DNA from 3 places in the Mesorhizobium huakuii genome. Region 1 is predicted to be linked to each of the others. Evidence: riboswitches for the same ligand, from Rfam matches in the RefSeq annotation. Region 1 holds a riboswitch; each other region holds the start of a gene.
What was found. A riboswitch is a leader RNA that binds a small molecule or an ion and turns the genes downstream of it on or off. The one in region 1 is predicted to bind thiamine pyrophosphate.
Positions count from the first base shown of each region.

Region 2: another riboswitch for thiamine pyrophosphate. It lies ahead of thiB (thiamine ABC transporter substrate binding subunit); the one in region 1 lies ahead of thiC (phosphomethylpyrimidine synthase ThiC).
Region 3: another riboswitch for thiamine pyrophosphate. It lies ahead of HB778_RS02090 (Ykof family thiamine-binding protein); the one in region 1 lies ahead of thiC (phosphomethylpyrimidine synthase ThiC).

Region 1 covers NZ_CP050296.1:6,417,952-6,422,158, reverse strand. Annotated here, with positions in the region: gene thiO (glycine oxidase ThiO) at 1-383, opposite strand, end outside; gene thiC (phosphomethylpyrimidine synthase ThiC) at 380-2,215, opposite strand; TPP riboswitch at 2,320-2,436, opposite strand; gene panD (aspartate 1-decarboxylase) at 2,541-2,993, opposite strand; gene HB778_RS31345 (beta-ketoacyl-ACP synthase III) at 3,050-4,033, opposite strand; gene HB778_RS31340 (adenosylmethionine--8-amino-7-oxononanoate transaminase) at 4,030-4,207, opposite strand, start outside.
Region 2 covers NZ_CP050296.1:2,354,924-2,359,130, forward strand. Annotated here, with positions in the region: gene thiP (thiamine/thiamine pyrophosphate ABC transporter permease) at 1-1,306, opposite strand, end outside; gene thiB (thiamine ABC transporter substrate binding subunit) at 1,485-2,483, opposite strand; TPP riboswitch at 2,527-2,641, opposite strand; gene HB778_RS11565 (thiamine diphosphokinase) at 2,730-3,389, shown strand; gene HB778_RS11570 (ABC-F family ATP-binding cassette domain-containing protein) at 3,391-4,207, shown strand, end outside.
Region 3 covers NZ_CP050296.1:435,124-439,330, reverse strand. Annotated here, with positions in the region: gene HB778_RS02105 (glycosyltransferase family 39 protein) at 1-1,036, shown strand, start outside; gene msrA (peptide-methionine (S)-S-oxide reductase MsrA) at 1,212-1,730, shown strand; TPP riboswitch at 2,014-2,128, shown strand; gene HB778_RS02090 (Ykof family thiamine-binding protein) at 2,119-2,727, shown strand; gene HB778_RS02085 (ABC transporter permease) at 2,763-3,584, shown strand; gene HB778_RS02080 (ABC transporter ATP-binding protein) at 3,581-4,207, shown strand, end outside.

The sequences.
Region 1 (4,207 bases):
CCACGCGGGAAGCGGCCGGCGAGGTCGGGTTCCAGGAGCGCAATTTCGCTTTCATCGACACGCCGATGCCCCGACGTGCGACTTGCGAACCGGTCAAGCTCTCCGGCATCACGCGGCGCGGCCACGACCAGTGTCCCGGCCCGTGTCACCTGACCCGACAGCACCGCATCCCACCAGTCGGCAGCGTCGCGTCCGAGATCCAGCACCGGCTGCTCCGCGCTTTCACGCTCGCACCATGGCGCCAGCATGCCGCCGGCGAACCACGACGCATTGCCGCCGATGCCATGCCGGGTCTCGACCACGGTCACCGCCGCGCCTCGGATGGCGAGTTCGAAAGCGACGGTGATGCCGGCAACACCGGCCCCTTTGACGAGCACCCTCATGATGGTTTGGGAGCCTCTGGCACGACCGGTACGCCGGTCTTGTCAGCCGGCATGTAGAGATCGCCACCCTCGCGGTATTTCGCCGCCATCGCCGCCATGCCTTCCTTCTGCGCTTCGGCACGAATGTCGTGGGAAATGCGCATGGAGCAGAATTTCGGCCCGCACATCGAGCAGAAATGTGCCAGCTTGTGCGCCTCCTTGGGCAAGGTCTGGTCGTGGAAGGACCGTGCGGTTTCGGGGTCGAGCGACAGGTTGAACTGGTCCTCCCAGCGGAACTCGAAGCGCGCGCGGGAAAGGGCATCATCTCTGACTTTCGCCGCCGGGTGCCCCTTCGCCAGGTCGGCGGCATGCGCGGCGATCTTGTAGGTGATCACGCCAATCTTGACGTCGTTGCGATCGGGAAGGCCGAGATGCTCCTTGGGCGTGACATAGCAGAGCATGGCGGTGCCGAACCAGCCGATCATGGCAGCACCAATGCCTGAAGTGATGTGGTCATAGCCCGGCGCGATGTCGGTGGTCAGCGGTCCAAGCGTGTAGAAGGGCGCCTCGCCGCAGACGGCGAGCTGCTTGTCCATGTTCTCCTTGATCTTGTGCATCGGCACGTGGCCGGGACCTTCGATCATCACCTGGCAATCCTTCGCCCAGGCGATCTGCGTCAGCTCGCCGAGCGTCTCCAGTTCGGCGAATTGCGCTGCGTCATTGGCATCGGCGATTGAGCCGGGACGAAGACCGTCGCCGAGCGAGAAAGACACGTCATAGGCGCGGCAGATGTCGCAGATCTCCGCAAAATGCTCGTAAAGGAAGCTCTCCCGGTGATGGTGCAGGCACCATTTGGCCATGATCGAGCCACCGCGCGAGACGATGCCCGTGACGCGGTCAACGGTCAGCGGGATGTAGTGCAGCCGCACGCCGGCGTGGATGGTGAAATAGTCGACGCCCTGTTCGGCCTGCTCAACCAGCGTGTCGCGGTAGACCTCCCAGGTCAGGTCCTCGGCGATGCCGCCGACCTTTTCCAGCGCCTGGTAGAGCGGCACGGTGCCGATCGGCACCGGCGCATTGCGCACGATCCAGTCCCGGATGTTGTGGATGTTGCGGCCGGTCGACAAATCCATCACCGTATCGGCGCCCCAGCGGATCGCCCAGACCATCTTTTCCACTTCCTCGGCCATCGACGATGTGACGGCGGAGTTACCAATATTGGCGTTGATCTTGACCAGGAAATTGCGGCCGATGATCATCGGCTCGCTCTCGGGATGATTGATGTTGGCTGGAATGATCGCCCGCCCGCGGGCCACTTCGTCGCGCACGAATTCCGGCGTGACAAAATCCGGTATCAATGCGCCGAAGGCTTCGCCGTCGCGTTGCAGCTTGCCGCGCAGGACCTCGCGGCCGAGGTTCTCGCGGATGGCGACGAACTCCATTTCGGGCGTGACGATGCCGGCGCGCGCATAGGCGAGCTGTGTCACCGCCTTGCCTGATCTGGCCCTGAGCGGCCGGTTGCGGACGGGAAATTCCGGTGTCAGGCGCTCGCCCGCCGCGAATCCGTTGTCTTCCGGCCGGACATGGCGGCCGTCATAGGCTTCGACATCGCCGCGTGCCGTAATCCATTCATGGCGAAGCTGGGCGAGGCCCTTTTCGATGCTGGTTTCGACGGTCGGGTCGGTATAGGGGCCGGACGGATCATAGACGATGACGGGCGGCTCGCCGGCTGTCGGATGGACGGAGATTTCGCGCATCGGCACCCTGATCTGGGGGTGGATGGCACCGGGCTTGTGGATTTTTCGTGAGGCGGGCAGCGGTCCCGTCGACACGGCGGGGGTGAGGGCATTCATCTTGAGGCTCCTTTGCTCATGCATTGGAGACCCAGTTCTGTGCCGGAAGGATGAAAAGACGCTTTTGTCGACCTGTTCAAAACAGGACCACGGGCGTGAACTCCCGCAAAGCGCTTGCACCGTCCCTACGCCAGTATGAACTGGATCAGGTTCAACGGGTCACTGCGCCGCGAAAGCCAGCAGTATCTCAGCCCCTTGCCGGGACTCCCCTGGTGAATGCCTTAAGTTGGACGGGCCAGCGCAATCTTGTCAAGCGCATTCGGGCGCCTTCGACCGGCCGCCAATGAAACCCAGCATAAAACCCCCGCATGCATCGGGGACAAAATCACGCTCCTGAAACCAGGGCGGGAATGGCCGAAGCCGCATTCGCCTCGTCGAGGATGGAAAACCTGTACCGGCCATGTGCGTCGAGATCGACCGAGTAGCTCAGGCGGTCACGTATGTGGTTGTGCTGGTCAAAAGTGACGATCCTCGGTTTCAGCGAGGTGATCTGCGCTTCGTCCAGGTAGATGGAGTTGCAGACAATGATCTGGTCGTCTGGCTGGCAGGTGCGGGCGGCAGCACCGTTGAGGATGCAGCACCGCGAGCCGCGCTCGCCCAGAATCACATACGTTGAAATCCGCGCACCGGAATTCTTGTTCCATATCTCCACGAATTCCATCGGCAGTATCCCGGCTGCTTCGCAGTGGTCAGGGTCCAGCGTTATCGAACCGTGGTAGTTGAGGTTTGCTTCGGTGACGTGGATACCGTGCAGCTTGCCGGCGACTATTTTTCGCATTGCTCTGTTGCCCCATAGATCATTCATGATCCGTCCTGGCGCGCTCGCTTGGTCGGCTAAATGCCGACGACGAGAGCACCACCGCTAAGACCCGCACCCGCCGCCGCCAGAAGAATCTTCTCACCCTGCCGGAATGGCTCCGTCTGATGGGCTAGCGACAGCGAAAGCGGGATCGTCGCGGCGGAAGAGTTGCCGTAATCGACGATCGTCTTGACGATTGCTTGATCGGCAATGCCGAGGTTTCGTCCGACCGCATCGAAGATGCGGGCATTGGCCTGATGCGGCACGAACCGATCGATGTCCTGCGGCCGCGTCCGGGCTGTGGCCAATGCATCCTGCGAGCAGGCGGTCATCATCTCGACGGCCTTGGCGAACACTTCGCGGCCGTCGGTCATCGTCATGCGGGTTTGCCCGAGGTCGAGGTCGCCATGGAACGGGATGTTGCTTCCGCCCGCCGGGATCTGAATCAGCCCGTAGCGCGAGCCGTCCGAATCCACCGAGGCTCCGAGAATCCCCCGATCAGCATCCTCGCACGGACCAATCACCAGGGCGCCGGCGGCATCGGCAAACAGCACGGCGCTGGCGCGCTCGGCCGGGTTGATGCGGCGGCTGAGGATGTTGGCGGCAATGACGAGGGCCGCTTTGCCGTGCAGCTGGGTGAATCCATCCGCGAACATCAGCGCATAGATGAAGCCGGCGCAGGCGCCGGTCAGGTCGACCGCTCCGGCTCGGCCGAGTCCGAGCCGGTGTGCGACCAGCGGCGCGCTTGGCGGCAGAAGGTGGTCGGGCGTCGAGGTGGCAAGCAACAGCAGACCGATGTCGCTGCGGTCGATGCCGGCGTTCGCCAGCGCCATGTCGCCGGCATGAGCGGCAAGGCCAGACAGCGTGTCTTCGTCCGTTGCCCAGAAGCGCGACAGTATCCCGGTACGCCGCTCGATCCAGCCCGGCTCGAGGCCGAGATTGCTCTCGATCTCGGCATTTGGCACTTTGCGACCAGGCGCATGATGGCCAAACCCGAGAATGCACGACGACCTGCTCATGGCCTCGAACCGAAGCGTTCGCCGGCCTCCTCGATGGCGTCATGGAGTCCGTCCAGTTCCTCGCCGGTGATGCAATAGGGTGGCAGAAGATAGAGGACATTGCCAAGCGGGCGCACGAGCAGGCCGCGCTCGAGGAAAAAAGCGCGCAGTTTCGGTCCGATCTCGGCCAGATAG
Region 2 (4,207 bases), 3.1 Mb from region 1:
GTGCGCAGAGGCGTTCGTGGCGCTCGCTCGCCGCATCATAGGCGGGACGGATGGCGCGCAGCGCGAAGGGCATCGCCATCACCGCGTTGACCATGACGACCATGACCGGCGCGATGGCAAAGACGTCGCCGGCATGGCGCAGCAGGAGGAACCAGCCGGCGCCGATGACGATGGGCGGCACGACCAGGACAAAGCTGGCGCCGGTGTCGGTGGTATGTTCGAGCAGTGTTTTTGCACCGGCGCGGCGGCTCAGCCCCAGCGCCCGGCGCGCCATGGTCAGGGCCAGCGACAACATTACCGAGAGCAGCGCCGACAGGAAGGCAAGCACCGCACTGGTCAGCGTCGCCTGCCGGACAGTCGCCTCGCCGGCAAGCCGGCCGAGATCGGCGCCCAAGCCTGCCATTACGGTCGCGGCCATCGGCCCGACAACGAACAGCAGCGCCAGCACAATGAGTGCGGCGTTCAGCGTGGTTTCGGTTCCATTGACGGAGAGATAGCGGCGCGGCGCAAGCGGCAGGTTGGTGTCGCCGACGACATTGGCGCCAAGCCGCGTCAGCGCCAGCACCACGACGAAGGTGAGCGCGATCTGCAGCATCGTCAGGGCGACAGCCCGAGCTGGATCGAAATCGAAGCGCAGCGCCTGGTAAATACCGACCTCCAGCGTCGTCGCGGCCGGCCCACCGCCAAGCGTCAAAACGATGGTGAAGGACGTGATGCAGAGCATGAAGACCAGCCCGGCGACGCCGGGCAGAGCGGCGCGCAGCGTCGGCCATTCGATCAGCCGGAACGCCGGCCGCGCCCCCATGCCGAGCTGGCTCGCCAGCCGCCACTGGTCGGCAGGGATGGTCTGCAGCGCCTCGAGGAACAGCCGCGTTGCGAGCGGCAGATTGAAGAAGACATGGGCGACGAGAATGCCGGACAGGCCGTAAATGCCTGGCCAACCCTGGCCGCCAATCGCGCTGAACAGGCCGGCGAAATAGCCGGCGCGGCCATAGAGCGCCAGTATTCCGAGCGCCGCGACGATCGCCGGCAGCGCCAGCGGCACGGCGAAGAGCTGCAGGATGAAGGCGCGGCCGAAAAAGCGCGGATGCCGCGACAAAGCACGCGCCACGAACAGCGCCGGGCCGGCAGAAAGCAGGGTCGAGAGGGCGGCCTGCCAGAGCGTGAAGCGCACGACACGTAGGAGATAGGGATCGAAAGCTGCCCAGGCGCCCGAAAGGTCATAAGCGCCTTCGACAAGCAACCCGGCAAACGCGCCGCCGATCAGCAGTGTGATCGCGGCGAGCGCGATGATGCCGGCGCTGATGCGGGGGTCGGACGCGCGCCTTCCACCCTCCCCCTTGTGGGGAGGGTCGGAACGCGGATGCCGCGAAGCGGTGTCCGCGAGCCGGGGTGGGGGTGAGGCCGTGCTCAGCGTCGCAGCCCCCACCCCGCTCCGCTTCGCGGATCGACCCTCCCCACAAGGGGGAGGGTGAGAAGCGCGCTCATTTGCTCATCACCGCCAGCCATTCATCCACCCAGGCCTTGCGGTTGGCGGCAACCTCTTCGGGGCTGAACAGCAAGGTCTTGGTCGGCTTGACCAGTTTGTCGAAGGCCGGGTTGAGCGGCTTGTCGGTCTTTCCTGCCGGGAACATCCAGTTGGTCTCGGGGATGGCGTCCTGGAATTTCGGTCCGGTCATGAAGGCGATGAATTTTGCCGCCAGCGGGTTCTTGGCGCCGGTCGTGGTGATGCCGGCGACCTCGATCTGCAGATATTCACCTTCTTCGAACGAAGCCGCCTGATAGCGCTCGGTATTCTCGGCGACCATGTGGTAGGCCGGCGAGGTCGTGTAGGACAACACCATCGGCGCCTCGCCCTTGGTGAACAGACCATAGGCCTCGCTCCAGCCCGGCGTCACGGTCAGCACCTTTGTCTTGAGCTTGGCCCAGGCCTCCGGCGCCTTGTCGCCATAGACCGACTTCACCCACAACAGCAGGCCGAGGCCCGGCGTCGAGGTGCGCGGATCCTGGATGACGATCTTGTCGTCGGCACTGCCTTCGACCAGCTCCTTCAGGCTCTTGGGCGGCGTCTTCAGCTTCTGCGTGTCATAGACAACAGCGAAATAGCCGTAGTCGAAGGGCACAAACGTATCGTCCGTCCAGCCGCCCGGCACGTTGATATCGGAGACCGCGCCATGCGGGGCAAACAACCCGCTAGCCTTGGCATCGGCGGTGAGATTGGTGTCGAGGCCGAGCACGATATCGGCCTTGGTCGATGCCCCTTCGAGCTTGACGCGGTTGAGCAGGGCGACACCGTCGGCGACCGAGACGAACTCGACATCGCAGCCGCATTCGGCCTCGAATTCCTTCTTCACCACCGGGCCTGGACCCCAGTCGGCGGTGAAGCTCTCATAAGTGTAGACGGTGAGCTTGTCCTTGGCCAAGGCCGGCCCGGACAGCGCCACAACCGTGGCTGAGACAAGAGCGTATAAAAGCGTGCGCATCGGCGCCTCCTTCGTTCGAATTGAAAGGAATTGAGGCGTCGGACTGTCCGAAACGTCTAATCCCTCCGCCGGTACAAACCGGATCAGGTTCAGCGGGTTGGCGAGATTGCCTCTCAGCCGGTCCGCGAAGATCGCGTCCGGCACCCCGTTAGAGCGTTTCGACACATAGGCCCGGCCGAGGAACCGCGCAAGTGGCAGTTTGCCGGCCTTCCGTTTCCGCTGCCGGGCTGGTACAGGCCACCAGATATGAGCACATTCACCATCCTGCTTGGCGGCGATCTCATCCGCACGCCCCGGCTCGACCGCCAGGTCGAGGGCTCGCGCGTCATCGCCGCGGATGCCGGCATCGGCCATGCCCGGCTGCTCGGCCTTGTGCCGGAACTGTGGGTGGGCGATTTCGATTCGGTGCCGGCCAATCTGCCTGACGACCTCGCTGCCGTGCCCCGCCAGACCTTCCCGGCGGAGAAGGACAAGACCGACGGTGAACTGGCGATCGCCGCAGCCCTCGAGCGCGGCGCGACCCGCCTTGTGCTGGCAGGCGCGTTCGGCGGCAAGCGCGCCGACCACGCTTTCCTGCATCTGGCGCTCGCCCTGCGCCTGGCCGAGGCCGGAACGGACGTCCTGCTGACCAGCGGCGCCCAGGAAGGTATCCCTCTGCTGTTGGGAACGGCCGGCTTCGATTATGCCGACGGCACCCTGTTTTCGATCCTCGGCTTTTCCGAACTTGCCGGCCTGACCGTCACCGGCGCGAAATGGCCGCTGAGCCAGGTCGAGGTGGCCTTCGGCTCGTCCCTGACCATCTCCAACGAGGTCAAGTTCGACAAGACCGGGGGCAGCCTCGAAATCGCCCTCGGCCACGGCCGCGCGCTGCTGCTCGCTCATCCCTATCCCTTGCCCGAAAGCTGACATGGCCCCGCCCCTTCTCAATCTCGACGGGATAAAACTGACCTTCGGCGGCACCCCGCTGCTCGACGGCGCCGCCTTGACGGCTTCGGCCGGCGACAAGATCGCCCTGGTCGGCCGCAACGGATCCGGCAAGTCGACGCTGCTCAAGATCGCCGCTGGCCTGATCGAGCCGCAGGACGGCGAGGTGTTCCGCCAGCCTTCGGCGACGGTCCGCTATCTGCCGCAAATGCCCGACATGGAAGGTTTTGCCACCGTGCGCGCCTATGTCGAGGCGGGGCTTGGCCCCGCCGATGATCCCTACCGTGCCAGCTATCTGATGGAGCATCTCGGCCTCACCGGCGAGGAGCGGCCGGGCGATCTCTCCGGCGGCGAGGCCAGGCGTGCCGCACTGGCGCGCGTCATGGCGCCGGAGCCCGACATCCTGCTGCTTGATGAGCCGACTAACCATCTTGACCTGTCGGTCATCGAATGGCTCGAAGAGGAACTCGTGCGCACCTCCTCGGCGCTCATCGTCATCTCGCACGACCGCCGCTTCCTCGAGCGCGTGTCGCGCGCCACTGTCTGGCTCGATCGTGGCCAGACCCGCAGGCTGGACAAGGGTTTTGGCCATTTCGAGGAATGGCGCGACCTGGTTCTGGAAGAGGAAGAGCGCGAGCAGCACAAGCTCGGCCGCCAGATCGTGCGCGAGGAACACTGGCTGCGCTACGGCGTCACGGCACGGCGCAAACGCAACATGCGCCGCCTTGGCGAGTTACAGACCATGCGCCAGCGCTTCCGCGGTCATCGCGGCGCCGAAGGCAACGCGACCATGGTGGCGA
Region 3 (4,207 bases), 1.1 Mb from region 1:
CTGGTGGCTGGCGCTTGGGCTGGTGTCGGGCGTCGGGCTCTATGCCAAGTTCTCCACCGGCCTGCTGCTCGCCTTTGGCGCCCTATGGCTGCTGTCCGACGCGCGCGCGCGCAGCCGGCTGGCGACGCCTTGGCCATGGCTCGGCCTTGCCGTTTTTCTCGCCGTTGCGGCGCCGCTGGCCATCGCGCTCTACCGCATCGACTTCTTGCCATTGACCTATTTTGCCGACCGTGACGTGTGGGTAACCGAACACCGCGCGCGCCTCTACTATATCGGCGTCCAACTGGCCGGGCTCTCAGGCTTCCTCCTGGTGCTGGCGATATCGGGGCTGCTGCGGCGCTCGCCCGCTCCCGAAGCTCCCGTCGAACGCGGCATTCTGGTCTATCTCGTGTGGATGGGGCTTGGGCCGGCGACCCTGATCATGGTGGCCTCGTTGTTCACCGGCACCGGCGAGTCCTGGGGGGCGCCGATGTACAATCTTGTCGGTGTTACGGTGCTCGCCTTTCTCGGCCACCGGCTCGGCGCCATCGAGATGCGAAGGCTGGCGATCTGTGCCTTCCTCTGCATCGTCACCATGTCGGGCGCCTATGCGACCCTCCGCTGGACGGGCTGCAATGTGCGGGGGCGCCTCGACGCCGTCTGCTGGCCGGCGCAGCCGATCTCGGACGAGGCCGAGGCGGTTTGGCATGCGGCCGCGCCCGGCCGGCTCGACATTGTCGGCGGCGATACCCAATTGGCCATGCTCGCGGGCCTCAATGCCTATGACAAGCCGTCGATCTTCACCGACCTCGATACCCGGTTCGCGCCCTGGATCACCAGGCAGCGCTTGCGCGACCACGGCATGCTGATGGTTTGGCCTGGGCATGGCGTGCCGCCGCAGTTGCGGACATGGCTGGGCAACCGGCCGGTCAAGACCGTTCTTTTCAACTGGTCGCGCACGGCGCCGCCTGTGGCAATCAGCTTTGCCGCCATTCCGCCTGGCACGCGGTATCTGCCGCTTGACGCCGACAGCCGGACCCGGCATCCGCGTAATTGAAGCGGTTCGATCCCTTAGCCGCGTCGTAATATCGTTCGCGCATGGCTGCGTTCGTCTCCATGCGACTGGACGAAGCAGGCGACAATGCCCATTTATTGGGAAATCCAATTTTGTCTGCGCAATTCCGGACGGGAAACCGCTACGCGAATGGAATTGCCTTTTGAGGAGACGTGACATGGCGACTTCGATCGAACGCGCAGTGCTTGCCGGTGGTTGTTTCTGGGGCATGCAGGATCTGATACGGCGCTATCCCGGCGTCATCTCCACCCGTGTCGGCTATAGCGGCGGCGATGTGCCAAACGCCACCTACCGCAATCACGGCACTCATGCCGAAGCCATCGAGATCAATTTCGATCCGGCCGTGATCAGCTATCGCACGCTGCTGGAGCGCTTTTTCCAGATCCACGATCCGACGACGCGCAACCGCCAGGGCAACGATGTCGGGATGAGCTACCGTTCGGCGATCTACTATACCAGCGACGAGCAAAAGCACGTGGCCGAAGACACCATCGCCGATGTCGATGCCTCCGGCCTGTGGCCTGGCAAGGTCGTCACCGAAGTCGCGCCGGCCGGTGCCTTCTGGGAAGCCGAGCCCGAGCATCAGGATTATCTGGAGAAATATCCTAACGGCTACACCTGCCATTTCGTCAGGCCGGGCTGGAAGCTGCCGGTGCGTGAGAAGGCCGCGTCCTGACGTTTGGCGAAACGCATCGTTGGGAAGCGATGTCGAAACAAAGAAAGCCGCGGGGCGGATGCCCCGCGGCTTTCTTTGTTTATGGCGATGACTTGCTTGCATCGGAGTTCATGTCGCCCGGTGTGGTGGAGGTGGTGCTTGCTGCCGGATCGACGGTGTTGGGCGAAGCCGGCTTGCTCGGATCTCCAGTGATCGACCGCCGCTACCCAGATCTGGTGCAATGCTTTTGGCGCGGTGCGCTGAAAAAACGGCTTCCCCTTCGGTTCGAATGGTGCTTTAACGCGCCCATCCACAGGGGTGCTCCGTACGGTCGGGGCTGAGACGGGGGCGGCAAAGCCCACAGACCCTAGAAGCTGATCTGGGTAATACCAGCGGAGCGAGGCGGGCTATGTTTTCAGGCGCACAGATTTCCCTATATCCCATGGCCGACGATTTCGTCGGCGTCATCCTCGGCGCGCTCGGCGCGCTCGATCCCTACCGGGACAGGCTCAGGATCGAGACCGACGACATCTCGACCTTGCTGGTCGGGCCGCCCGAAGTGTTGTTCCCGGCGCTGCGCGACCTGTTCGTGGCGGCGGCGCGGAGCGGCAAGCATTGCGTGCTGTCGGCGGCCATTTCGCGCGGCTGCCCGGGCGAGCCGGACGATCCGATCTGCCGCTCCGACGCGTTTGGCGGACCTGTCGGGCCGCTCGGCCCACGCAAGGAAGCCGCCATCACCGCCGTGCGCAAAGCTGCTGCCACCGGCCAGCCGGCGGCGGCGCAATTCTCGCTCTATGTGATGGGCGCCGGCGACCACATGGACGAGATTTATGGCTGCATCGATTTCCTGAAACAGTCCGGCGTCTACGATCGCTCCAAGAATTTCTGCACCAAGCTGCGCGGCGATACGGGCGCGATCTTTTCGGCGCTGAACGAGGCTTTCTGCCGCTTCGGGCCAGGCGCCGGCCACGTAACCCTTGACGTCACGGTTTCGGCCAACAGCCCGTCGGCTGTCTAAGCCGGCCGCGCTTCGGCGCGACCCCGTCAAAGGTTATGCCCGTGGTCTCATCATCAGTCGCGTCACGCCCGCTCGTGGGTTCCCTTGCCAAGGCCGTACCCGCCGTCATCTCGGTCGGCTTGCTCCTTGTGACGTGGGAGATCTACGCCACCTATTCCGGCATCAAGCCGACGATTCTGCCGGCGCCGTCACGCGTCTTCGAACAGGCGATGCTCAATCGCGACGCGCTGATCGACAACGCCATTCCCACCATCCGCGCCACGCTGATCGGCTTTGCCTGCTCGCTCGGCGCCGCCTTCGCGCTGTCGATGTTGGTCGACTTCTTCCAGCCGCTGCGCCGCGCGCTGTTTCCCGTCTTCATCGTCAGCCAGACCTTGCCGCTGGTGGCCATCGCGCCGCTGGTGGTGCTGTGGTTCGGCTTCGGGCTGGCGCCGAAGATCATGCTGGTGGCGCTGGTCACCTTCTTCCCGATGCTGGTGGCTCTGGTACAGGGCTACGAGGCGACCGAGGTCGAGATCGGCCAGATGCTGCGCGCCATGGGGGCGGGGCGCTGGCGCGTCTTCGTGCTGGCGCGGCTGCCTTCGGCGCTGCCCTACTTCTTCGCCGGCTTGAGGATCTCCATCACCTATGCCGTGGTCGGCGCGATCTTCGCCGAATATGCCGGCGCGGCGAAGGGGCTGGGCATCTACATGCTCAACGCCAAGAACAATTTCCGCCCCGATCTGGTTCTGGCCGCTGTCGGCGTCAGTGCCGCGCTCACGCTGATCCTGTTCGGGCTGACGGTGCTCTTGCAGCGCCTCGCCATGCCCTGGGAACGGGCCGGCCGGCAGCCGGCAGGGAAGGGGGCGCAGGGATGAGCCGGCTCGAATTGCGGCATGTGCACAAAGCGTTTGGCGGGCTCGACGTGCTCGCCGATATTTCGCTCAGCGTCGGCGCCGGCGAATTCGTCTCGATCCTTGGGCCGTCGGGCGCCGGCAAGTCGACGCTGTTCCAGCTCCTGACGGGTGCCGAGCATGGCGAGGGCGAGATGTTGTTCGACGGTGCGCCGCTCGACGACCATGGCAGGCATTTCGCCTTCATGCCGCAGCGCGACGCGCTGATGCCGTGGCGGCGCATCCTCGACAACGCGACGCTCGGGCTCGAAGTGCAAGGCGTCAGACGCAAAGCGGCGCGGGCGCGTGTCGCGCCGCTGTTTGCCGAGTTCGGGCTTGCCGGCTTCGAGCGGCATTTCCCGGCACAGCTTTCGGGCGGCATGCGCCAGCGCGCGGCATTGCTGCGCACGGTGGTGCAGGAGCGCGATATGCTTTTGCTCGACGAGCCGTTCGGCGCGCTCGACGCGCTGACCCGCGCGGCCATGCAGCGCTGGCTCGAGCAGATGTGGCGGCACCATCGCTGGACCGCGCTGCTGATCACCCATGATGTGCGCGAGGCCGTGTTCCTGTCCGACCGCATCTATGTGCTGTCGGCGCGCCCGGCCCGT